3 regions of the Microbacterium sp. Nx66 genome follow, and region 3 is predicted to be linked to each of the others. Evidence: predicted binding sites of a transcription regulator. Region 3 holds the regulator's gene; each other region holds the start of a gene.
What was found. Region 3 encodes LexA, which represses DNA repair genes until DNA is damaged. Its sites were predicted from a motif close to TCGAACANNTGTTCGA; they were not measured.

Region 1: MICNX66_RS01275 (HNH endonuclease signature motif containing protein) is a predicted target of LexA. The motif match lies at 3,779-3,794, and genes of this name have one in related genera.
Region 2: MICNX66_RS11380 (HNH endonuclease signature motif containing protein) is a predicted target of LexA. The motif match lies at 3,450-3,465, and genes of this name have one in related genera.

Annotation. Positions count from the first base shown of each region.
Region 1 covers NZ_LR880474.1:280,691-287,324, forward strand. Annotated here, with positions in the region: gene MICNX66_RS01255 (ABC transporter permease) at 1-263, opposite strand, end outside; gene MICNX66_RS01260 (ABC transporter ATP-binding protein) at 415-1,434, opposite strand; gene MICNX66_RS01265 (extracellular solute-binding protein) at 1,473-2,555, opposite strand; gene MICNX66_RS01270 (hypothetical protein) at 2,772-3,425, shown strand; gene MICNX66_RS01275 (HNH endonuclease signature motif containing protein) at 3,825-5,168, shown strand; gene MICNX66_RS01280 (glycosyltransferase family 2 protein) at 5,254-6,634, opposite strand, start outside.
Region 2 covers NZ_LR880474.1:2,377,658-2,384,291, forward strand. Annotated here, with positions in the region: gene MICNX66_RS11365 (Na+/H+ antiporter) at 1-656, opposite strand, end outside; gene MICNX66_RS11370 (ABC-F family ATP-binding cassette domain-containing protein) at 696-2,585, opposite strand; gene MICNX66_RS11375 (alpha/beta fold hydrolase) at 2,628-3,392, opposite strand; gene MICNX66_RS11380 (HNH endonuclease signature motif containing protein) at 3,495-4,835, shown strand; gene MICNX66_RS11385 (Cmx/CmrA family chloramphenicol efflux MFS transporter) at 5,020-6,228, shown strand; gene MICNX66_RS11390 (substrate-binding domain-containing protein) at 6,337-6,634, opposite strand, start outside.
Region 3 covers NZ_LR880474.1:2,271,050-2,277,683, forward strand. Annotated here, with positions in the region: gene priA (bifunctional 1-(5-phosphoribosyl)-5-((5-phosphoribosylamino)methylideneamino)imidazole-4-carboxamide isomerase/phosphoribosylanthranilate isomerase PriA) at 1-174, opposite strand, end outside; gene hisH (imidazole glycerol phosphate synthase subunit HisH) at 287-922, opposite strand; gene hisB (imidazoleglycerol-phosphate dehydratase HisB) at 919-1,536, opposite strand; gene MICNX66_RS10835 (histidinol-phosphate transaminase) at 1,533-2,627, opposite strand; gene MICNX66_RS10840 (LysM peptidoglycan-binding domain-containing protein) at 2,692-3,060, opposite strand; gene lexA (transcriptional repressor LexA) at 3,344-4,030, shown strand; gene metE (5-methyltetrahydropteroyltriglutamate--homocysteine S-methyltransferase) at 4,095-6,404, opposite strand; gene MICNX66_RS10855 (methylenetetrahydrofolate reductase) at 6,426-6,634, opposite strand, start outside.

The DNA.
Region 1 (6,634 bases), 1.4 Mb from region 3:
ACCTGGAAGTACTGCGTCACCAGCACGATGAACACCCCGACGACGTTCACCGTGACCGACAGCGTGATCGCGAGGAGGAAGCTGTTGCCGAGCGTCTTCAGCGCGCGCTCGCTGCCGAGCAGCTTCTCGACGGCGCGGATGCTGAACTGCCCGTCCGGGAAGAAGGTCGCGGCGAGCAGCTCGGCGTTCGGCAGCACGAGGAAGGCGGCGGCGAACCAGATCACGACGATGCCGGTCACCCAGGCGAGCGGCGAGCGGAGCATCGCGCGCACGCTGCCCGGCCGTCCGCGGCGGAGGCGGGGCTTCGTCGCGGTGCCCGCCTCGGCCGCCTCGGTCGTCAGCGCGCCGGGGGTGTCGGTCATCGCCGCGGACGGCGGCGGCACCGGACGGGAGTCGTTCTGCGGAGCGCTCATGTCACGCCGCCGGGTACTGCAGGATCCACCGCGGGTCGACGTCGATGCGCACGGCGTCGCCGACGTCCCAGCGGTGCGCGCTCGCCGCGGCCGGCACGCTCACCCGGAGCGTCGCGTCGGCAGCGGAGACCGTGTAGACGCTGTGGCTGCCGTGGTACGTGCGCTCGGTGACGGTGCCGTCGAGCGACGCCGTGCCACCGGCGGTGGCCGAGGACGGCGATGCCAGGTGCAGCTTCTCCGGGCGCACGTAGCTCTCGGCCGTGGCATCGAGGCCCGCGCCGATCGCGACGAGCTGCGCGGGGGAGAGGCGGTTGTTCTCGCCGATGAACCGGCAGACGAACGGCGTCGCGCTGCGGTCGTAGATCTCCTCGGGGGTGCCCACCTGCTGCAGCGTCCCGGCGTCGAGCACCGCGATCCGGTCGCTGAGGGTGAGCGCCTCCTCCTGGTCGTGGGTGACGTACACGGTGGTCACGCCCACCTCGTGCTGCAGCTCCTTGAGCTGTTCGCGCAGCTGCACGCGGAGCTTGGCGTCGAGGTTCGACAGCGGCTCGTCGAGCAGCAGGATACTGGGGGTGAGCGCGAGCGCCCGGGCGATGGCGACGCGCTGCTGCTGGCCGCCGGACAGTTCTGCCACGTTCTTCTCGAGCTGCGACGCGGCGAGCCCGGTGCGGTCGGCGACCTCGTCCACGCGCCGCCGCTGCTCGGCCTTCGACACCTTCTGCACCGAGAGGCCGAACGCGATGTTCTCCCGCACGTTCATGCTCGGGAACAGGGCGTAGTTCTGGAACACCATGCCCACGCCGCGCTTCTCGCTCGGCACCCGGGTCACGTCGCGACCGGCGATGTGGATGCGGCCGCCGGTGGGCTCGATGAACCCCGCGAGCGTGCGCAGGGCGGTGGTCTTGCCGCATCCGGACGGACCCAGGAGGGTGAAGAACTCACCCTCCTGGATCTCCAGATCGAGGTGCGAGACCGCACGGTGGTCGCCGAACACGACCTCGACGTCGTCGAAACGGATCATCGTCTTCTCTCTCTGCCGGAGCGGCGGGACGGCTCGGCTCAGCCGATGTACTCGAGCGTGACCTTCTCGACCCAGGCGCCGAGGTTCTCGCTCACGAAGCCGAAGTCGATGTCCTGACGGTCGAGCGTGCCCATGAGCTCGACGACCTCGGGGTTGGCCTTCTCGACCGCGCCCTCGTTCACCGGCATGGCGTTGAACTCCGCGGCGAACTCGCCCTGGACCTCGGCGCTGCCGAACCAGTCGATGAACTCCTGCGCCTTCTCCTCGTTGTCCGTGCCGTTGATCTGCGCGATCTGCTCGGTCACGTAGGGGACGCCGTACGCGGGAACGATCATGCCCGTGCTGGTGCCGTACTCCTCGTCGCGGGCGGAGATGCCGCTCGACGGCAGCACGCCGTAGTCCACCTCGTCGCGGGTGATGCGGGCGTAGAGGTCGGTGCCCTCCACAGCGGGGGAGCCGTTGGCGTAGTACGACTTCACCAGGTCCCAGCCCTCGTCGCTCACGCCGAGGTCGCCGTCCTCGTCGAGGTGACGGGTGAGCATGCTGGCGAGCACGAGCTGCGGGGTGGCCTGGCCGAGCGCGGGGTTGACCTCGTAGCGGCCGGCGTACTCCTCATCGGTGTACAGGTCGTCCGGGTCCGCCGGAGCGTCGCTGATGCGGTTCTCGTCGTAGACCGTGACGATCGCCTGCTCCACGAGCGGCCAGAACGCGCCGTCCTTCGGGTCGCCGGCGTCCGCGGGGACCTCGCCGCTCCAGCTCGGTTCGTAGGCCGTGATGGCCTCTTCCGTCTTGAGCTGCTCGAAGAACATGTTGTTCAGGCCGAAGACCACGTCGCCGACCGGGTTGTTCTTCTCCGCGATGATGCGGTTCGTCAGGTCGGCGCCGCCGAGGCCCACGATCTCGATGTCGATGCCCGCGTCCGCCGCCTTCTCGGTGATCCACTCACCGCGGCCGTCGCTGTTCGAGTTCGTGTAGACGATGAGGGTGTCGCCGGAGCCGCCGTCGCTGCCGTCGCCGTCGCCCACGTCTCCGTCGCCGCCCGCCGTGCATCCGGTGAGCGCGATCGCCGCCGCGGCCGTCAATCCGATGAGCGCCCAGCGCCTCTGCTGCCTGTCGGCCATGTTCGTCCCTTTCTCGCCTTCGAGGTGTGTCGATGCGACACTACCGGTTCTTGTGGTGAAGGCACAAAGATTGTCTGGTTTCGTGAGCGCGGTCGCGCGTCCGCACTCAAGATAGGCGCGCGGCGTGAACGCGAGGATGCGACGAGGTGAACGAGTGGGACTCGTGAATGTCATCCTTTAGTTGACGCTCGCCAGTCAGGTCCATAGGCTCGCTTCATGGACGGATCATCGACCAGCGGCTTGTCGCTTGCCGACCTCGCCTCCCTCGTCGACGCTGGCGGAGGAGAAGCGCCGTCTCGCTCGGGCGATGAGGTCCTGATGATCCGTCAGGCCGACGAGTTGGTCCGGCGTTCGCGTGAGCGATTGCAGGAGTCGGTCTCCACCGCGCGCTCGCATGGCGTCTCGTGGCAAGAGATCGGCGCCACGCTCGGCGTGAGCCGACAAGCAGCGTTCAAGCGATTCGGCACCAAGGGTGAGGCAGGGATGATGGCAGCGCCGGTGACAGACCTCTCGGATCGCACGAGCGCGGTATTCGCACACCTGGATGCCGGCGACTACGAGGCGGTGCGAGCACACATGACGTACGCCTGCGGCCGCGCGCTGACCAAGCGCAAACTGATGAGCGTGTGGGACCAGATCCGCAGTGACACCGGCCGCCTCGAAGCCTGCGTCGATTCGACGGTACAGACGGCGGACGGCAGCACGCCGCTGAGCACGCTCGCCAACCGGCACCTGAGTAACGGAGCGATCGTGCAGGTGACCCTGCACCACGAGGCCGGAGAGTGGATCGGCCGCGTTGCCTACAACGGCTTCGGCAAGATCACGGGCATCCTCATCGCCCCACCGGGGTCTCGCGACCTGCCGTTCTAGACTCGTTCCACCCGGGCGTCTCACCCTCCAGGCAGGGTAGGTTCTCGTGGTGCGACCCCACCCCCTCTGTCCTGCTCGGGATGCGTGGTGTTCGTCGCGTGCTGATGCGCAGGCGCGATCGTCGCACCGATTGACACGGCCCGTGATCTTTCCCGCCGCGTCTGCATCGGCGAGGATGCGCCCCGTCGACCTCGCCGAATCAGCGTCCGTTCGCCTCGCGATCCATAGGGGAGACGCCCGAGAGGAGCCGTCGCCTGTGCGCGGGGCGCGGAGGCGCCGTCGCGACTGCCGCCCTGACTCGTTTTCGGGAGCGTAGGGGCGGGCGGGAACAGCTGCAGAATGCCGGCATGCAATCGAACATAACTTCGAAAGTCGAGGCATGCCGAGATAGAATGAAGCATGTCGAAAACGTCCGGACTGCGCGAGGCGATGGATCGCCTCGACGAGGCGTGGGGCGCCGCGGGCGATGTCGCCGAGCTCTCCCGCGTGCAGCTCGTCGAGGTGGCCGACGCGATCGGACTTCTGCAGCGCCGGCTCGATGCGATCCACGTCGACGTGGCCGCCGGCATCGCTCGGGAGTCGCGCGCGGAGCTCGGGGCCGACAGCTTGGCGAAGCAACGCGGGTACCGCACGGCGGCGAAGCTCATCGCCGCGACGACGGGCATCTCGACGGCGGAGGCGCAGCGCCTGGTGAAGGTCGGAGAGGCGACCGCGCCGCGGAGCGATCTGCTCGGCGCACCGCTGCCCGCGCGGTATCCGCTCCTCCGGGAAGCACTCGCGTCGGGTGTGCTCGGAGCGCCGGCGATCGGTCTCCTCGTCGCTCTCCTCGATCGCTGCCACGTGGCCGCCGGTGTGGAGCGCATCGCCGAGGCGGAACGCGTGCTGACCGCCGCAGCCGAAGGGCTCGAGCTCGACGCGGTGCGCAAGCTCGTCCTCCGCGCCGAAGCGTGGCTCGACCCCGACGGCGTAGCGCCGCGGGCGGAGGAACAGCGCGGTCGGCGCGCACTGCGCATCTTCGAACGTGACGGCATGGTGCATCTGCACGCGCAGCTCGATGCCGAGTCCGCTGCGCCGGTCGTCACCGCGATCCGCGGGCACGTGTCTGCCGTGTTCGCCGCCCGCCTCGAAGCCCCCGATGCGGAGTCGCCCGACGCGGATCGGCGCTCCGTCGCGATGATCCAGGCCGATGCGCTGTCCCTCTTCTGCGCGCACGTGCTCGGGTGCGAGGGCGATCGGGTTCCGCTCGCCGGGGCGACGGTGATCGTTCGGGTATCGCTGGACGATCTGCAGGCGGGAACCGGGTCGGCGACGGTCGACGGGCTCGACCAGGTGATCGACATCGGTGCCGCCCGGCGGATGGCGGCCAGCGGGGGCGTCATCCCCTGCGTCCTCGGCGGTGCGAGCGAGGTTCTGGACTGGGGCCGCGAGAAGCGCCTCTTCACCCGAGCCCAACGACTGGCGCTCGCCGAGCGGGATGGCGGGTGCGCCATGTGCGGGCTCCCGCCCGGGATGACGAAGGCCCACCACCTCCGCTGGTGGCAGCGAGATCGAGGTCCGACCGATCTCTCGAACGGGATCCTGCTCTGCGAGACCTGCCACCACCGCATCCACGACAACGGGTGGGAGATCGTGATCGAGGGTTCCGGCGTGACCGGCCGACCGTGGTTCCTTCCGCCGCGGTGGGTCGACCCGCAGCGCACTCCACGGCTGGGCGGACGGGCGCGCTTCGATGTCGCAGCGTGAGTGGGCCGCGCCTGCTCGCGGTGGTGGGTGTCGGGGTCACAGCTGGTCGGCGCCCGAAGGGAGGGGGCGCGCGACGCTCGGTCTGTCAGCGGCGAAGTCGGGAGCGGACGCGGCGGGCGGCTCGTGCGAGGGCGTCGCGCCAGGCGCCGCCCGGCCATTCGCGGCGCAGCCGCAGGCTGCCGTCCTCGTTCCGTACGAGCTCGACCCGACGGCCCGCGAGAAGCGGGGACCTGCCGAGGTGTGCCGTCACGTCGGGCGCCGCTGTCAGCGGGGCGGTGAACATCCACCCGGCGTAGCGGACGGCCACGGTGAGGTCGGCGTCGCGAGCGCCGTCCTCACGGAACGCCTTCATCGGGTCCAGCGCGATCGGCACCGCGTCGAGGCGCTTCGGGCGTCGGCCGCCGATCTTGCGCTCCGAGCCTGCCGTCGACTCCGGCGCCTGTCCGGGGGTCGGCGTATCCCGCGCGACGAGGTCGACGCGGTCAGCGCGACGCTCCTTTCGGGCGTTGAGCACCCCGGAGGGAAGGTCTTCGGTCGCCGACGGGGGCAGGGAGACCAGCCGGTCGGCGGAACCGACGGTCTCGAACACGAACGCCTCCTCGCCGTCCCGGAGCAGACGGACGCGCACGGTGAGCTGCAACCCGCCACGCGACCAGCGCGCCGCGGTCACGGTGGCCGTGCAGGTCGTGTCCGCTTCGAACGCGGCGAAGGCGAGCAGGTCATCCCGGCGGTCGGCGCGCAGCAGAGCCGCCCGAATGCGCTGCGGGAACGACAGCCCCGCATCCACGCCGGGGCCGAATCGACGCTGCGCGAGTGGCACCACCACGTCCAGCAGGCGGTCGCGGTACTCCGCCGGGTACTTCACCATCCGTCGTCCGGCGATCCGGTTGAGGATCTTGCCGCGGAACCAGTGCCGCAGCAGCCGGTCGCGCACCTTCCCGGGCTCCGTGTTCGCCTCGACGACATCGAGCACGGTCTCCAGGTGCGGGAAGTACGACTCGGGGTCGATGCGCGACGAGCTCGCACTCCCGGGCTCCTTCACCCACGCGTAGCAGGGCTCGCTGGCGAGCACCGAGATCGTGTCGGCGGCGAAGTACGCCTGCATCACGAACAGGTGGTCCTCGAGTCGCACCTTGCCATCAGGGAAGCGGATGCCGTGCTCGCGGAGGAACGCCGTCCGGAACATCTTGTGCGGCGTCAGCATCTCCAGGATCGGGTCCTCGCCGAGCACCGCGTGCGGGATGTCGCGCTGGAAGATCTTGGCGGGCAGCTTCCGTCCGATGCCCACCTCCTTGCCGACCACGACGTCCGACCCGTGCTCATCGGCGTAGTCGCACAGCCGCTCGAGTGCGCGCGGGTACAGCCAGTCGTCCTGGTCCACGAACTGCACGTACGTCCCTCTGGCCTCCTCGACGCCGCGGTTGCGCGGAGTACCGGGCCAGCCGGAGTGCGGCAGCGACAGCACG
Region 2 (6,634 bases), 110 kb from region 3:
GAGAACGGCACGAGCAGCAGCGTGACGTTGATGACGATGGTGGAGGAGATGCGGCGCAGCAGCAGCGTGGCCAGGGCCGCGACCGCGATCCCCGCGGCGATCCCGCCCACGTACGACACCAGAACGTCCCAGGTGACCGAGAGCGGCGTCACCTGGCCGCCCAGCGCGAGGGACACCGCGATGGCGTAGAGCACGAGCGCGGTGCCGTCGTTGGTCAGGCTCTCGGCCTTGAGCTTCATGAACATCCGACGCGGCAGCAGCCGACCGAGGGCCGCGACGGCCGTGGCGTCGGGCGGCGCGACCGCGGCCCCGAGGATGAGGGCGATCTCCCAGGGCATGCCGAACAGCACGCCGATGCCGGCCACCGCGAACGCGGAGGCGACGACGAGAAGGGTGCTCATCGGCACGATGTAGCGGAAGTCGCGGCGGATCGACCGCAGCGACGTGGTCAGGCTCTCCCAGAACAGCATCACCGGCAGGAACAGCAGCAGCACGGTCTCCGGCGGAAGCTGCACCTCGCGCAGCGGCGGGATGAATCCCAGCGCCAGACCGAGGATGACGAGGACGAGGGGCAGCGCGAGACGCACGCGCGGGGCGATCAGGGTTCCGACGAGGATCGTGAGTCCGAGCAGGACGGTTACTTCGAGGCCTTCCATCGCTACTCCCAACAGTCGTGGGAGAAGGATATTCCTCCGTCAGCCGATCTGCTCCGTGAGTTCGAACCAGCGCAGCTCCAGCTCCTCGATCTCGGCCTCCTGCGCCGAGATCGCCTTCATCCGCTCGCCGAGGCCCTCGTAGTCGGACTGGTCGTGGTCGGCGAGGGCGTGCTTGGCCGTGTCGACCTGCTGCGTGAGCTTCTGGATGCGGCGCTCCAGGGCGGCGGCTTCCTTCTGCGCCGCCCGGAGAGCAGCGCCGTCGAGACCGCTCGTTGCGGGGGCCGCTGCCGCGGTCGCCGGGGCCGTCTCGAGGTGCTGTCGCAGGCGCAGGTACTCGTCGACGCCGCCCGGGAGATGCCGCAGGCGCCCCGCGCCGTCCGGACCGGGAAGGATCGCGTACTGCTGATCCGTCACCCGCTCCAGGAAGTACCGGTCGTGGCTCACGACGAGGAGCGTGCCCGACCAGGAGTCGAGGAGGTCCTCGATCGCGGCGAGCATGTCGGTGTCCATGTCGTTCGTGGGCTCGTCGAGGATGAGCACGTTCGGCTGGTCGAGCAGCACCAGCAGCAGCTGCAACCGACGCTGCTGGCCACCGGAGAGATCCTTCACCGGCGTCGAGAGCTGGGCGGACGAGAACCCGAGTCGCTCCAGGAGCTGTCCGGGCGTGAGGTCCTGCGCCTTCGACCCGGCGCCGAGCGTGTACGACGTGCGCAGACCCGAGATGACCACGCGCACGGGGTCGTTCCAGTGCGGCAGGAGTTCGTCGAGGCGCTGCGTGAGAGTGCGCACCTGCACGGTCTTCCCTCGCTTGATCCGCCCCTCGGTGGGCTCGACCGTGCCGGAGATGAGCCCCAGGAGGGTGGACTTCCCGGCACCGTTCACGCCGAGGATGCCCGTGCGCTCGCCCGGGGCGATCCGCCACTCCACGTCCTTGAGCACGGTCTTCCCGCCCCCTGAGCCTCCCTGGGTCCCTGAGCCTCCCTGGGTCCCTGAGCCTGCCTGGGTCCCTGAGCCTGCCTGGGTCCCTGAGCTTGTCGAAGGGTACGTCACCCCCACATCGAGCAGGTCGACGACGTCCTTGCCCAGCCGCGAGACGGCGAGCGACTGCAGCGAGACCTTGTCGCGGATCTCGGGCACGTCGGCGATGAGCTCGTTGGCGGCGTCGATGCGGAACTTCGGCTTGCTGGTGCGGGCCGGGGCACCGCGGCGCAGCCAGGCGAGCTCCTTGCGGGCGAGGTTCTGCCGCTTCGCCTCTGTCGCCGCCGCCATGCGGTCGCGCTCGACCCGCTGCAGGATGTAGGCCGCGTAGCCGCCCTCGAAGGGCTCGACGATGCGGTCGTGCACCTCCCACGTCTCGGTGCAGATCTCGTCGAGGAACCACCGGTCGTGGGTCACGACGAGGAGGGCTCCGGCGTTCGCGGGCCAGCGCTTCTTGAGGTGCCCGGCGAGCCACGTGATCGCCTCGACGTCGAGGTGGTTCGTCGGCTCATCGAGCGCGATGACGTCCCAGTCGCCCGTGAGCAGTTTCGCGAGGGACACACGGCGGCGCTGCCCGCCGGAGAGGGAGCCGATCTGCGCGTCCCACGGCAGATCCGTCAGCAGCCCCTCGATCACATCGCGGACGCGGGCGTCTCCGGCCCATTCGTGCTCGGCCATGTCGCCGACCACGGCGGCGGCGATCGTGATGTCGTCGGGGAGCGTGTCGGCCTGGTCGAGGACGCCGATGCGGGTGCCGCCGCGCACGGTCACGCGCCCGGAGTCCGGTTCCTTCCGGCCGGCGAGCATGGCGAGAAGGCTGGACTTGCCGTCGCCGTTGCGGCCGACGATGCCGATGCGGTCGCCCTCCTCGATGCCGAGGGTCACGGCGTCGAAGACGACGCGGGTCGGGTATTCGAGGTGCAGGGCTTCGGCCCCGAGAAGATGTGCCATGTCCTCTCCAGGGTAGTCGCGCCGCGTCGGGCGGTCGCCCGGTCAGACGAGCGAGGGGGCGAAGAGCTCTGGCAGCGCGGCGGTGAAGACCTCGAAGTGGCTGTACCAGACGGTGTGGGCGGCGCCGGGGATGCTGCGCACCGTCACCCCGCCGTGCTCGAACCGTCGCGCGTCCTCATCGGTCACCCAGGCGCTGGGTTCCGCGCGCACGACGATGGAGCCGGGGGCGGCGGTCCAATGGCCGTCCTCCCCGCAGGAGACGGAGGCCGCCGTCGGCGGGTCGAACCGCTCGGCCGCCCGCGCCTCGACCGTGGCGTCGTCGACGGAGTAGAAAGGACGGAGGCGGCGGAGTTCGGCGGGCGACATGCGCGCGCGGCGGTCATGTTCGTACTGCGACACGAGGGCGGCGCGATCCTGGCCGCCCTGGAGGGCGAGCGGCGCGTCGACGTAGACGGCGAGGCCCGGGTCGAGGCGCGGCGCGGCGGCGGCGAGCACGGTGGCGCCGAAGGAGTGCCCCACGGCGACGGCGAGGGTGGAGCAGGCGCGGTCCCCCGGGGTGCCCTCGGCATCGCAGCCTGCCGCGACCTGCGCCAGAGTCTCGATGACGGCGTCGGCGGCCGTCTCGATCGTGAGCTCCGGATCACGCGGCGAGAGGCCGTGGCCGGGCAGATCGAGCGCCAGCACGCGGAAGCCGCGTTCCACGAGCAGCGGGACCACGCGGTGCCAGCTCTCGGCGGACCCCATCATGCCGTGCAGCAGCACGGCGACGCGGTCGCCCTCCCCGGCTTCGATGACGTTCAGGAGCACGGAGCCAGTCAACCACGGTCGTTATCCTTTCGTGATACGACTTTCGGCCAGATTCCTTCGAACCTTCGTTCGAATGTCAGTGGTCGGTGATGGACTGACGTCATGCCCGCACTGCTCGACGCGACCGACTCCCAGATGGCGATGCTCGCCGATCTGGTGGAGGGGCTGGAAGCGGCCGAGAAGACGCTGAGCAGCATGCAGGCCGCGCGGGATGGTCTCCTGGCGATGGCGGGGCGGCTTGCGGTCGACATCGCTCGGCAGGCGCGTCATCCGGACGGCGGCGACATGGCGATCCGCACGGTCGCCGCGGAGATCGGGGCCGCACAGCGCGTCAGCGACCGCGCGATCGAACGGCGGATGTCCGAGGCGTCCTGGCTGGTCGAGCGGTTCCCCACCGTCTGGGAGGCCCAGGGCGCCGGACGGATCAGCGCCGCGCACGCGCGGCTGATCGTGGAGGCGGGCGCTCATCTCGATGACCCGGACGACCGTTCGTGTTTCGCGACGGAGGCGATCGAGGTGGCCGCTGCGGAGTCTCCGAACCGGATACGCCGGCTCGTGCGCCGACTGGCCGACCGGCTCCAGGAGCGGACGCTCGTCGAGCGACACCGCGACGCCAGGGAGCTGCGCCGCGTCTGGGTGACCGACCTCGAGGATGGCATGGCCGAACTCGGTGCGCGCGGCCCTGCGGCCCTCGTGCACGGCATGTTCGACCGGCTCTCCCAGATGGCGCATGCCGTGCGGGAGGAGAACGCGCGAGCACACCGTCGGGAGGCGGAGGAGAGCATCCCCGACGACAGGACCGTGGATCAGCTGCGCGCGGACCTGCTCGCCGACCTCGTCCTGACGGGCGCTCCGGCGGGACATGACTCGGAAGAAGGACTGCTCTCGGAACTTCGAGCGCGCGTCGAGGTCACCGTGCCGGTGCTGACCCTGATGCACGGCGAGCAGGAAGGGACCACGGGCGGCACTCCGATCCTCGCCGCCGAGCTCGACGGGGTGATCCCGATCGATCCGGCCACGGCCCGCCGACTGGCCGGCGCGGCGAGCGGATGGGACCGGGTGCTCACTCACCCGATCAGCGGGGCGCTGCTGGCCGTCGACCGGTACCGGCCGAGCGAAGACCTCCGCCGGCACCTGCGGGCCCGCGATCAACGCTGCCGCTTCCCCGGCTGCGGCCTCGCGCCGCGGAAGTGCGACCTCGATCACAATCACGATGCGGCGCTCGGCGGCGAGACCGTGCACGACAACCTCGCGACCTTCTGTCGACGACATCACATGCTCAAACACCACTCTCCGTGGCACGTCGAGCAGGGGCCGGGCGGCGTTCTGGAGTGGACGAGCCCCACCGGCCGGAGCTACATCGACCGACCGCCGCCTCCGCACACCGTGACCTTCGCCGAGGATCCCCCGTGGTCTTCGCCCGTGATCGCGCCGGCTCACTGAGCAGCCCTAGGGTGGAGGGCATGTCGAGCCCCGAATCAGACAGGTCGGGGGCTGCCGGTCACACCGTCAGCCCCGTGAACCGCTGATCCCTTCGTCCGCCCTGTCGGCGGGCGCGCGCCGGTGACCCGGGCGCTGACCGTGGTGACGAGAAGCCCTCCTCTTCCCTCTCACCTCGGAGCACTCGATGCCTTTCCCCCTCTATGCCCTCGCCCTGGCGGTCTTCGTCATGGGCACCTCGGAGTTCATGCTCGCTGGACTCCTCCCCGCGATCGCGGACGACCTCCACGTCCCGGTCGGCACGGCCGGTCTCCTCACCTCGGCCTTCGCCGTCGGCATGGTCGTGGGCGCGCCCGCCATGGCCGCGTTCGCGCGTGAGTGGCCGCCGCGTCGCACGCTCATCGTCTGCCTGGCGCTCTTCGCCGCGTGCCATGTCGTCGGCGCGGTGACGTCTGCCTTCGAGCTCCTCCTCGTCATGCGCGTGCTCGGCGCCCTCGCGAACGCGGGGTTCCTCGCCGTCGCTCTCCGTACGGTGACTCTCCTCGTCCCCCGCGAACGCACGGGACGCGCCCTCGCGGTGGTGCTCTCGGGGACGACCATCGCCACCGTCGTCGGCGTCCCTGCGGGGGCGGTGCTCGGCAGCGCATCGAGCTGGCGGGCCACCTTCGCCGCCGTCGCGCTGCTCTGTCTCCCCGCACTCCTCGGGATCCTCCGTGGAGTGCCGACGACGATCCGGGGCGCGACGCCGGCGCAGCCCCGGTCGACATCCGGAGCAGCCCCGGCGCCGGCGCATCCCGCCAGGAAGGCACCGTCCCTGCGCGCGGAAATCGCCCTCCTGGTGACACCGCCTCTCGCCCTCGCGATGATCCTGGCGGCGCTGGTGAACGCGGGGACCTTCGCGGTCTTCACGTTCCTGGCGCCGATCGTCACCGAGATCGCCGGTCTGCCCGACGCTGCGGTCTCGGTCGCGCTCGTCTTGTTCGGTCTCGGCTCGTTCCTCGGCGTGACCATCGCCGGTCGATACGCTGATCGGCACTCGGGCGCGTTGCTCGCCGTCGGTGGACCGCTGCTCCTGGGCGGCTGGATCGTCCTGGCGACGGTCGCGGATCAGCCGGTCGCGCTGCTGGTTCTCGTCTTCGTGCAGGGCATGGCCTCGTTCGGCGTGGGAAGCACCTTGATCACCCGCGTCCTGTACGCCGCCTCCGCCGCCCCGACGATGGGAGGGTCCTACGCGACCGCCGCCCTGAACCTCGGTGCCGTGATCGGTCCGGCCTGGGGCGGCTGGACGCTCGCCAGCGGAGCCGGTCCGCTCTCCCCCGTCGCGGTCGCCGTGACCCTGTCGGCCTGTGCCCTCCTTCTTGCCCTGATCACGCGAAGAAGGCACTCCGGCAGCTGACGCCACGAGGCTGAGCCCTGACAACGGCGACGAGCCGCCCGGACCCGAAGGTCCGGACGGCTCGTCGTGCCCGACGTTCGCGGGGAACGAGGACGGTCTCGCTTCTGCTTACTCGTACGACTTCACGATCTCGAGGAGGCTCGGAACGTTGGCGTACGCCTCGGCCGCGTTCTCCTTGGTCACGATGACCGGCGGGAGCAGGTAGGCCGGGACGACCTTCTTGCCGTTGTCGTACTGGTCGGTGTCGTTGACGTCGACCTCGTCGCCCTTCTGGAGCTGACCGACCATCTTGATGGCCTGCTCCACGAGCAGCGTGGTGTCCTTGTTGATCGTGGAGTACTGCACGCCCTCCATGATCGACTTCACCGACTCGACCTCGGAGTCCTGACCGGTGACCACCGGGACG
Region 3 (6,634 bases):
GACGAGGTGGATCCAGGAGGCCCCCTGCGAGACCCATTCCCCCGCGGCGTCGAGCGGGTCGCCGTAGCTCGTCTCCGTGCCCGCCTCCCCCTGGGTCAGACGGACCGCCTTGCCGCCGGCGACGTCGACCGCGGGGAGGAGCGTGAGCGAGGGGGACTGCGCGAAGTCGTTCATGGGGTCCTTGGTTCGGGTGGGTCTGCGGCCCGAGAGGGCACGAGAGACGAGGGTAGTCCGCCGCGGGGCGCGGGACAAACCGCATGACGCCCGGCGCCGACGCGGCTCCGGATCAGAGGCTCTGCACCCAGTTCCGGAGCAGCTGGATGCCGGCGTCTCCGGACTTCTCGGGGTGGAACTGCGTCGCCGAGAGCGGGCCGTTCTCCACGGCCGCGAGGAAGGGACCGCCGTAGGTCGCCCAGGTGAGCACGGGCTGGGGGAACGGCGGGATCACATCGAGCTCCCAGGACTGCGCCGCATAGGAGTGCACGAAGTAGAAGCGTTCCTGCTCGATCCCGCGGAACAGGACGGTGTCCTCCCCCGGCTCCACGGTGTTCCAGCCCATGTGCGGCAGGACAGGGGCGTTGAGCTCCGTCACGGCGCCCGGCCACTCGCCGAGGCCCGCGGTGTCGTGCCCGCGCTCGACGCCGTGCTCGAAGAGCACCTGCATGCCGACGCAGATACCCAGCACCGGTCGACCGCCCGCGAGACGACGGCCGATGATCTCGTCGCCGCCGTGAGCGTGCAGTGCGTCCCGCACGGCCTGGAAGGCTCCGACGCCGGGCACGACGAACCCGTCGGCCTCGAGAGCCTCGGTGCGGTCGCGCGTGAGGACGGCGTCGGCTCCCGCGGCGACGAGCGCCTTGACCGCGGAGTGGACGTTGCCGGACTCGTAGTCGAAGACGGCGACCCGGGGCGCGGCGCTCACAAGGCTCCCTTGGTGGACGGGATGCCGTCGACGAGGGGATCCAGCGCCTTCGCCTGACGGAACGCCCGCGCGAACGCCTTGAACTCGGCCTCGGCGATGTGGTGCGGGTCGCGCCCGCCCAGGACCCGGACGTGCACGGTGAGGGCGGCGTTGAAGGTGATGGCTTCGAAGACGTGCCGGACGAGCGATCCGGTGAAGTGCCCGCCGATCAGGTGGTGCTCGAAGCCCGCGGGTTCACCCTCGTGCACGAGGTACGGGCGACCGGAGATGTCGACGACCGCCTGCGCGAGCGCCTCGTCCAGGGGGACGAGGGCGTCGCCGTAGCGGGAGATGCCGGACTTGTCCCCGAGCGCGGCGAGGATCGCCTGACCGAGCACGATCGAGACGTCTTCCACGGTGTGGTGCGCGTCGATGTGGGTGTCGCCGGACGCCCGCACGGTGAGATCCGTCAGCGAGTGCTTCGCGAACGCCGTGAGCATGTGGTCGAAGAACGGCACCGAGGTGTCGATGCGGCTCGCGCCGGTACCGTCCAGGTTGAGCTCGACCTCGACGGTGGACTCCGACGTGCGGCGCACGCGGCTCGCGGTGCGTGCGGTGGGCGCGGGGATGGTCATGATGCCGATCCTATCGAGGCCAGGGCGTCCAGGAACGCCGTGGTCTCCGCCTCCGTACCGGCACTCACCCGCAGGTGACCGGGGATGCCGACGTCACGGACGAGCACGCCGCGATCGTAGAGCTGCTGCCAGGTGGCCTGCGGGTCCGCGACGCCGCCGAACAGCACGAAGTTGGACCACGAGAGGTGGGGCGTGTAGCCGAGGGCCTCCAGCGTGGCCGTGATCCGGTCGCGCTGCTCCACGATCTCCTGCACCATCCCGAGCATGACGTCGGCATTGCGGAGCGCGGCGACGGCCGCCGCCTGCGTCAGGGCGCTCAGGTGGTAGGGCAGGCGCACCAGACGCAGCGCGTCGATGAACGCGGGGTCGGCGGCGAGGTAGCCGACGCGGGCACCGGCGAAGGCGAAGGCCTTGCTCATGGTGCGGGAGACCGCCAGCCGCGGCCGGCCCTCCAGCAGAGTCAGTGCAGACGGGGCATCGCGCGGCGCGAACTCCTGATAGGCCTCGTCGACGATCACCACGCCACGGGCGGCGTCGTAGACGGCCTCCACCACGTCGAGCCCCAGCGGCGTGCCCGTCGGATTGTTCGGCGAGCAGAGGATCACGATGTCCGGGTCGGCCGCACGGACCTGCTCCGCCGCCTCCTCCGCGGTGACGGTGTAGTCCGGCTGCCGGGTGCCGGCGATCCACGACGCCCCTGTGCCCTTCGCGATGAGCGGGTACATCGAGTACGTCGGGCCGAAGCCGAATGCCGTGCGGCCCGGACCGCCGAAAGCCTGGAAGATGTGCTGCAGCACCTCGTTGGAGCCGTTTCCCGCCCAGATCTGCTCCGGCGTGAGGCCGTGACCCAGGTAGTCGGCGAAGGCCTCCCGCAGCGTCGTGAACTCACGATCCGGGTACCGGTTCACGTCCCGGATCGCCACGGCGATGTCATCGAGGATGTCGCTGGCGACCTCGTCGGGAACGGGATGCGTGTTCTCGTTCACGTTCAGAGCCACCGGCAGCGGGGCCTGGGGCGCGCCGTACGGGGTGAGTCCGCGCAGATCGTCGCGGAGCGGGAGATCGTTGAGGGAGAAGGTCACCCTTCCCATCTTAAGAGGAGCACGGAGAGCCGAGGTCATCGTGACGACCGGATCGGAAGACTCGGGCTCCGCGTCAGTCGGTGTAGCGGGCCGGGAGCGCGAGCTCCTGACCGACCTGCAGCTCGCCGCCGCGCAGGAGATTCATGCGGCTGATCTCACCGATGACCTCGCGGGGGTCGGCCTCGGGGGCGATGCTGCTCGCGATCGACCAGAGGGTGTCGCCGGGCATGACCGTGACGGTCTCGACGGAGACGGCCGGTGCGTCCGCGCCGGAGGCGATCGCACTGCCCCCGCTGATGGCGGCGAAGGCGATGCCCGCCGCGAGCGGGACCGAGGCGAGCGCGAGCAGAGCGCGGCGACCGCGTGCCGTGATCCGCAGCCGGGTGGCCGGACGGGCCGATGCCGGGAAGGCGGTCGCGGTGCTGAGGCTGATGCTGCTCATGTCTGCTCCTTACTGTCCCGGCGCCGGAGCCCGGGGAGGTTGGCGTAGCTTTCGCATCCGCGCCTCGGCCGGGAGCCGTGGATGCGAAGCTACGTTCCGAAGATATCTTCGAGTTCGAACATCTGTCAAGCTGTCTTCGAAACCGCGGCCCGCGAATCGCCCGACACGCTCGAACAGATCTTCCAGATCCGCGCTTTTCTCGGATACGGTTTCGATAAGGACACCCCACCACGGGCCACCGACATTCGAAGCGGCACGTCGGATCACGCAGTGAAGGAGCACCATGAGCGACACCTCAGCCCTCGAGTCCGAGGCGCCGCGCACCCGCCGTCGCAAGAGCCTCAGCCCGAAGCAGATGGCGATCCTCGAGGTCATCCAGACCTCCATCGCACAGAACGGCTACCCGCCGAGCATGCGCGAGATCGGCGATGCCGTCGGACTCAAGTCGCTGTCCAGCGTCACGCACCAGCTCGGTCAGCTCGAGCTCAGCGGCTACCTGCGGCGCGACCCGGGCAAGACGCGCGCCATGGAGGTCCTCATCGACCTCCCCGGCACCGGTGCGGAGAACCCCGCGGATGTGGCGACCCCGGTCGGCGACGCCGCCCTGGTCCCGCTGGTCGGCCGCATCGCCGCCGGCGTGCCCATCACCGCCGATCAGCAGGTGGAGGAGATCTTCCCGCTCCCCCGGCAGCTCGTCGGCAAGGGCGACCTCTTCATGCTCAAGGTCTCCGGCGAGTCGATGATCGACGCCGCGATCTGCGACGGGGACTGGGTCGTGGTCCGGTCGCAGAACACCGCGGAGAACGGCGAGATCGTCGCCGCCATGCTCGACGGCGAGGCCACCGTCAAGGTGCTTCGTCGTCGCGACGGCCACACCTGGCTGCTCCCCCGCAACTCCGCGTTCGAGCCGATCCTGGGCGACGAAGCCGTCGTGCTCGGCAAGGTCGTCGCGGTCATGCGCGCCGTCTGAGACACACGACGAAGGCCCTCCCGGTGCACCGGGAGGGCCTTCGTCGTTTCGCTGAGCAGGAGTGTCAGGCGGTGACCACCACGTCCTCGCGCACCCGGCGGGTGGCCTCGACGATGTTCCGCAGCGATGCCGTGGTCTCGGCGTAGCCGCGGGTCTTCAGGCCGCAGTCCGGGTTCACCCAGAGCTGACGGAGCGGGATCTCCTCGACCGCGCGACGCAGCAGGGACTCGACCTCCTCGACCGTCGGCACACGCGGCGAGTGGATGTCGTAGACACCGGGGCCGATGCCGTGGTCGAAGCCGACCTCGGCGATGTCCGCGACGACCTCCATGCGGCTGCGGGCCGCCTCGATCGACGTCACGTCGGCGTCGAGCGCACGGATCGCGTCGATCACGACGCCGAACTCCGAGTAACAGAGGTGGGTGTGCACCTGCGTGGCCGCCGCGGCACCGCCCGTCGCCAGACGGAACGAGGCGACGGACCAGTCCAGGTACGCGGGCTGGTCGGTCTGCTTCAGCGGCAGCAGCTCGCGCAGCGCCGGCTCGTCGACCTGGATCACCTGGATGCCCGCGGCCTCCAGATCGGCGATTTCGTCGCGGAGGGCGAGCGCGACCTGGTTCGCGGTCTCCCCCAGAGGCTGGTCGTCGCGGACGAAGGACCACGCGAGGATGGTGACCGGCCCCGTGAGCATGCCCTTCATGTGCTTCGCGGTGAGCGACTGGGCGTATGCCGACCAGGCGACCGTGATGGGCGCCGGGCGGGAGACATCGCCCCAGAGGATCGACGGACGCGTGGCTCGCGAGCCGTACGACTGCACCCAGCCGTGCTGCGTGACCGCGAAGCCGTCGAGGTGCTCGGCGAAGTACTGCACCATGTCGTTCCGCTCGGGTTCGCCGTGCACGAGGACGTCGAGGCCGAGGTCCTCCTGCAGCGAGACGACCGCGGCGACCTCACGGCGGAGGAACTCCTCGTAGTCGTCCTCGGGGATCTCGCCGCGGAGGAACTGCGCGCGTGCGCGGCGGATGTCGCCGGTCTGCGGGAAGGAACCGATCGTCGTCAGGGGCAGCACCGGCAGGCCGAGGACATTCTGCGCCTCTTCCCGCTCCGCGTACGGAGCACGGGCGAAGTCGGCGTCGGTCAGCGCACGGGAACGCACCGCACCGTCGCGCACGCCGGGAGCGCTCAGGCGATCCTGCAGCGCAGCGGTCGCGGCGTCCAGCTCGGTCGCGATCGCCGTGCGCCCTTCGGACAGACCGCGGGCGAGGGTCACGACCTGCTGCACCTTCTGGTCCGCGAACGCGAGCCAGGACACCAGGCGCTCGTCGAGCGCGGTCTCGTCCTGCACGTCGTGCGGCACGTGCAGCAGCGAGGTCGAGGTGGCCGCGGACACCGGAGCACCGAGCGCGCGGAGCGCCGCCAGGGAGTCGAACGCCGCGGAGAGGTCGCCACGCCAGATGTTGTGACCGTCGATCACACCGCCGACGAGGGTCTTGCCCTCGAGGCCAGGCACCGCCTCCGGGATGGCACCGCGCACGAGGTCGACGGCGATCGCCTCGATGGGGGCCGCGGCCACGGTCCCGAACGTCTCGCCGAGGCTCGCATACAGGGCCGCGACGAGGATCGAGGGACGTTCCTCGGCGCTGCCCAGCACCGCGAGCGCGCGCTCCGCCGCCGAGGCGAGCTGGGCGGTCGTGGCCGGCAGCGACTCGCTGACGAGCGCGGGCTCGTCGAGCTGCACCCACTCGGCACCCGCGGCGCGCAGGCGGACGAGCAGATCGACGTAGACCGGCAGCACGTCCTCCAGACGCGAGAGCGGCTCGAAGCCCTCCGGCGCGTCGTCCGACGCCTTCGCGAGCGCCAGCAGCGTGACCGGTCCGACGACCACGGGACGCGTGACGAATCCGGCGGCCGCGGCCTCGGCGACCTCGCGCACCAGCCGGTCGCTGGCGAGGGAGAACGCCGTCTCCGGGCCGATCTCCGGCACGAGGTAGTGGTAGTTCGAATCGAACCACTTCGTCATCTCCAGCGGCGCGCGCTCCCCCTCGCCGCGGGCGACGGTGAACAGTGCGGAGAGTCCGATCGTCCCGTCCGCCTCCCGCAGGTCGTCGAAGCGCGCGGGGATGGCGCCGACCGTGGCGGCGGCATCGAGCACCTGGTCGTAGAACGAGAAGGACTCCGGGATCGACGAGTCCGTGCGACCGAGGCCGAGGGCGGCCAGGCGTTCACGGGTCGCCGCGCGCAGGTCCGCTGCCGTCCGCTCCAGCTCCTGCTCGTCGATGCGGCCCGCCCAGAACGCCTCGACGGCCTTCTTGAGCTCGCGGCGGCGGCCGATGCGGGGATAGCCGAGGATGGTGCCCTCGGGGAATGCGGTCATGGTGTTTCCTTTCGGCGGGGACTAGTGCCGGAGCGCCGGGACGATGCCGGCTTCGGCGAGGACGGTCAGGACGGTCTCGTGCTGGTTGAAGGCGTACAGGTGGACGCCGGGGGCGCCGCCGGCGACGACGTCGGCGGCGAGGCGCGCGGCCCACGAGATCCCGATCTCCCGGCGCCCCTCGGCGGTGGGCTCGACGTCGAGGGCGACCGAGAGTTCACTCGGCAGGTCCT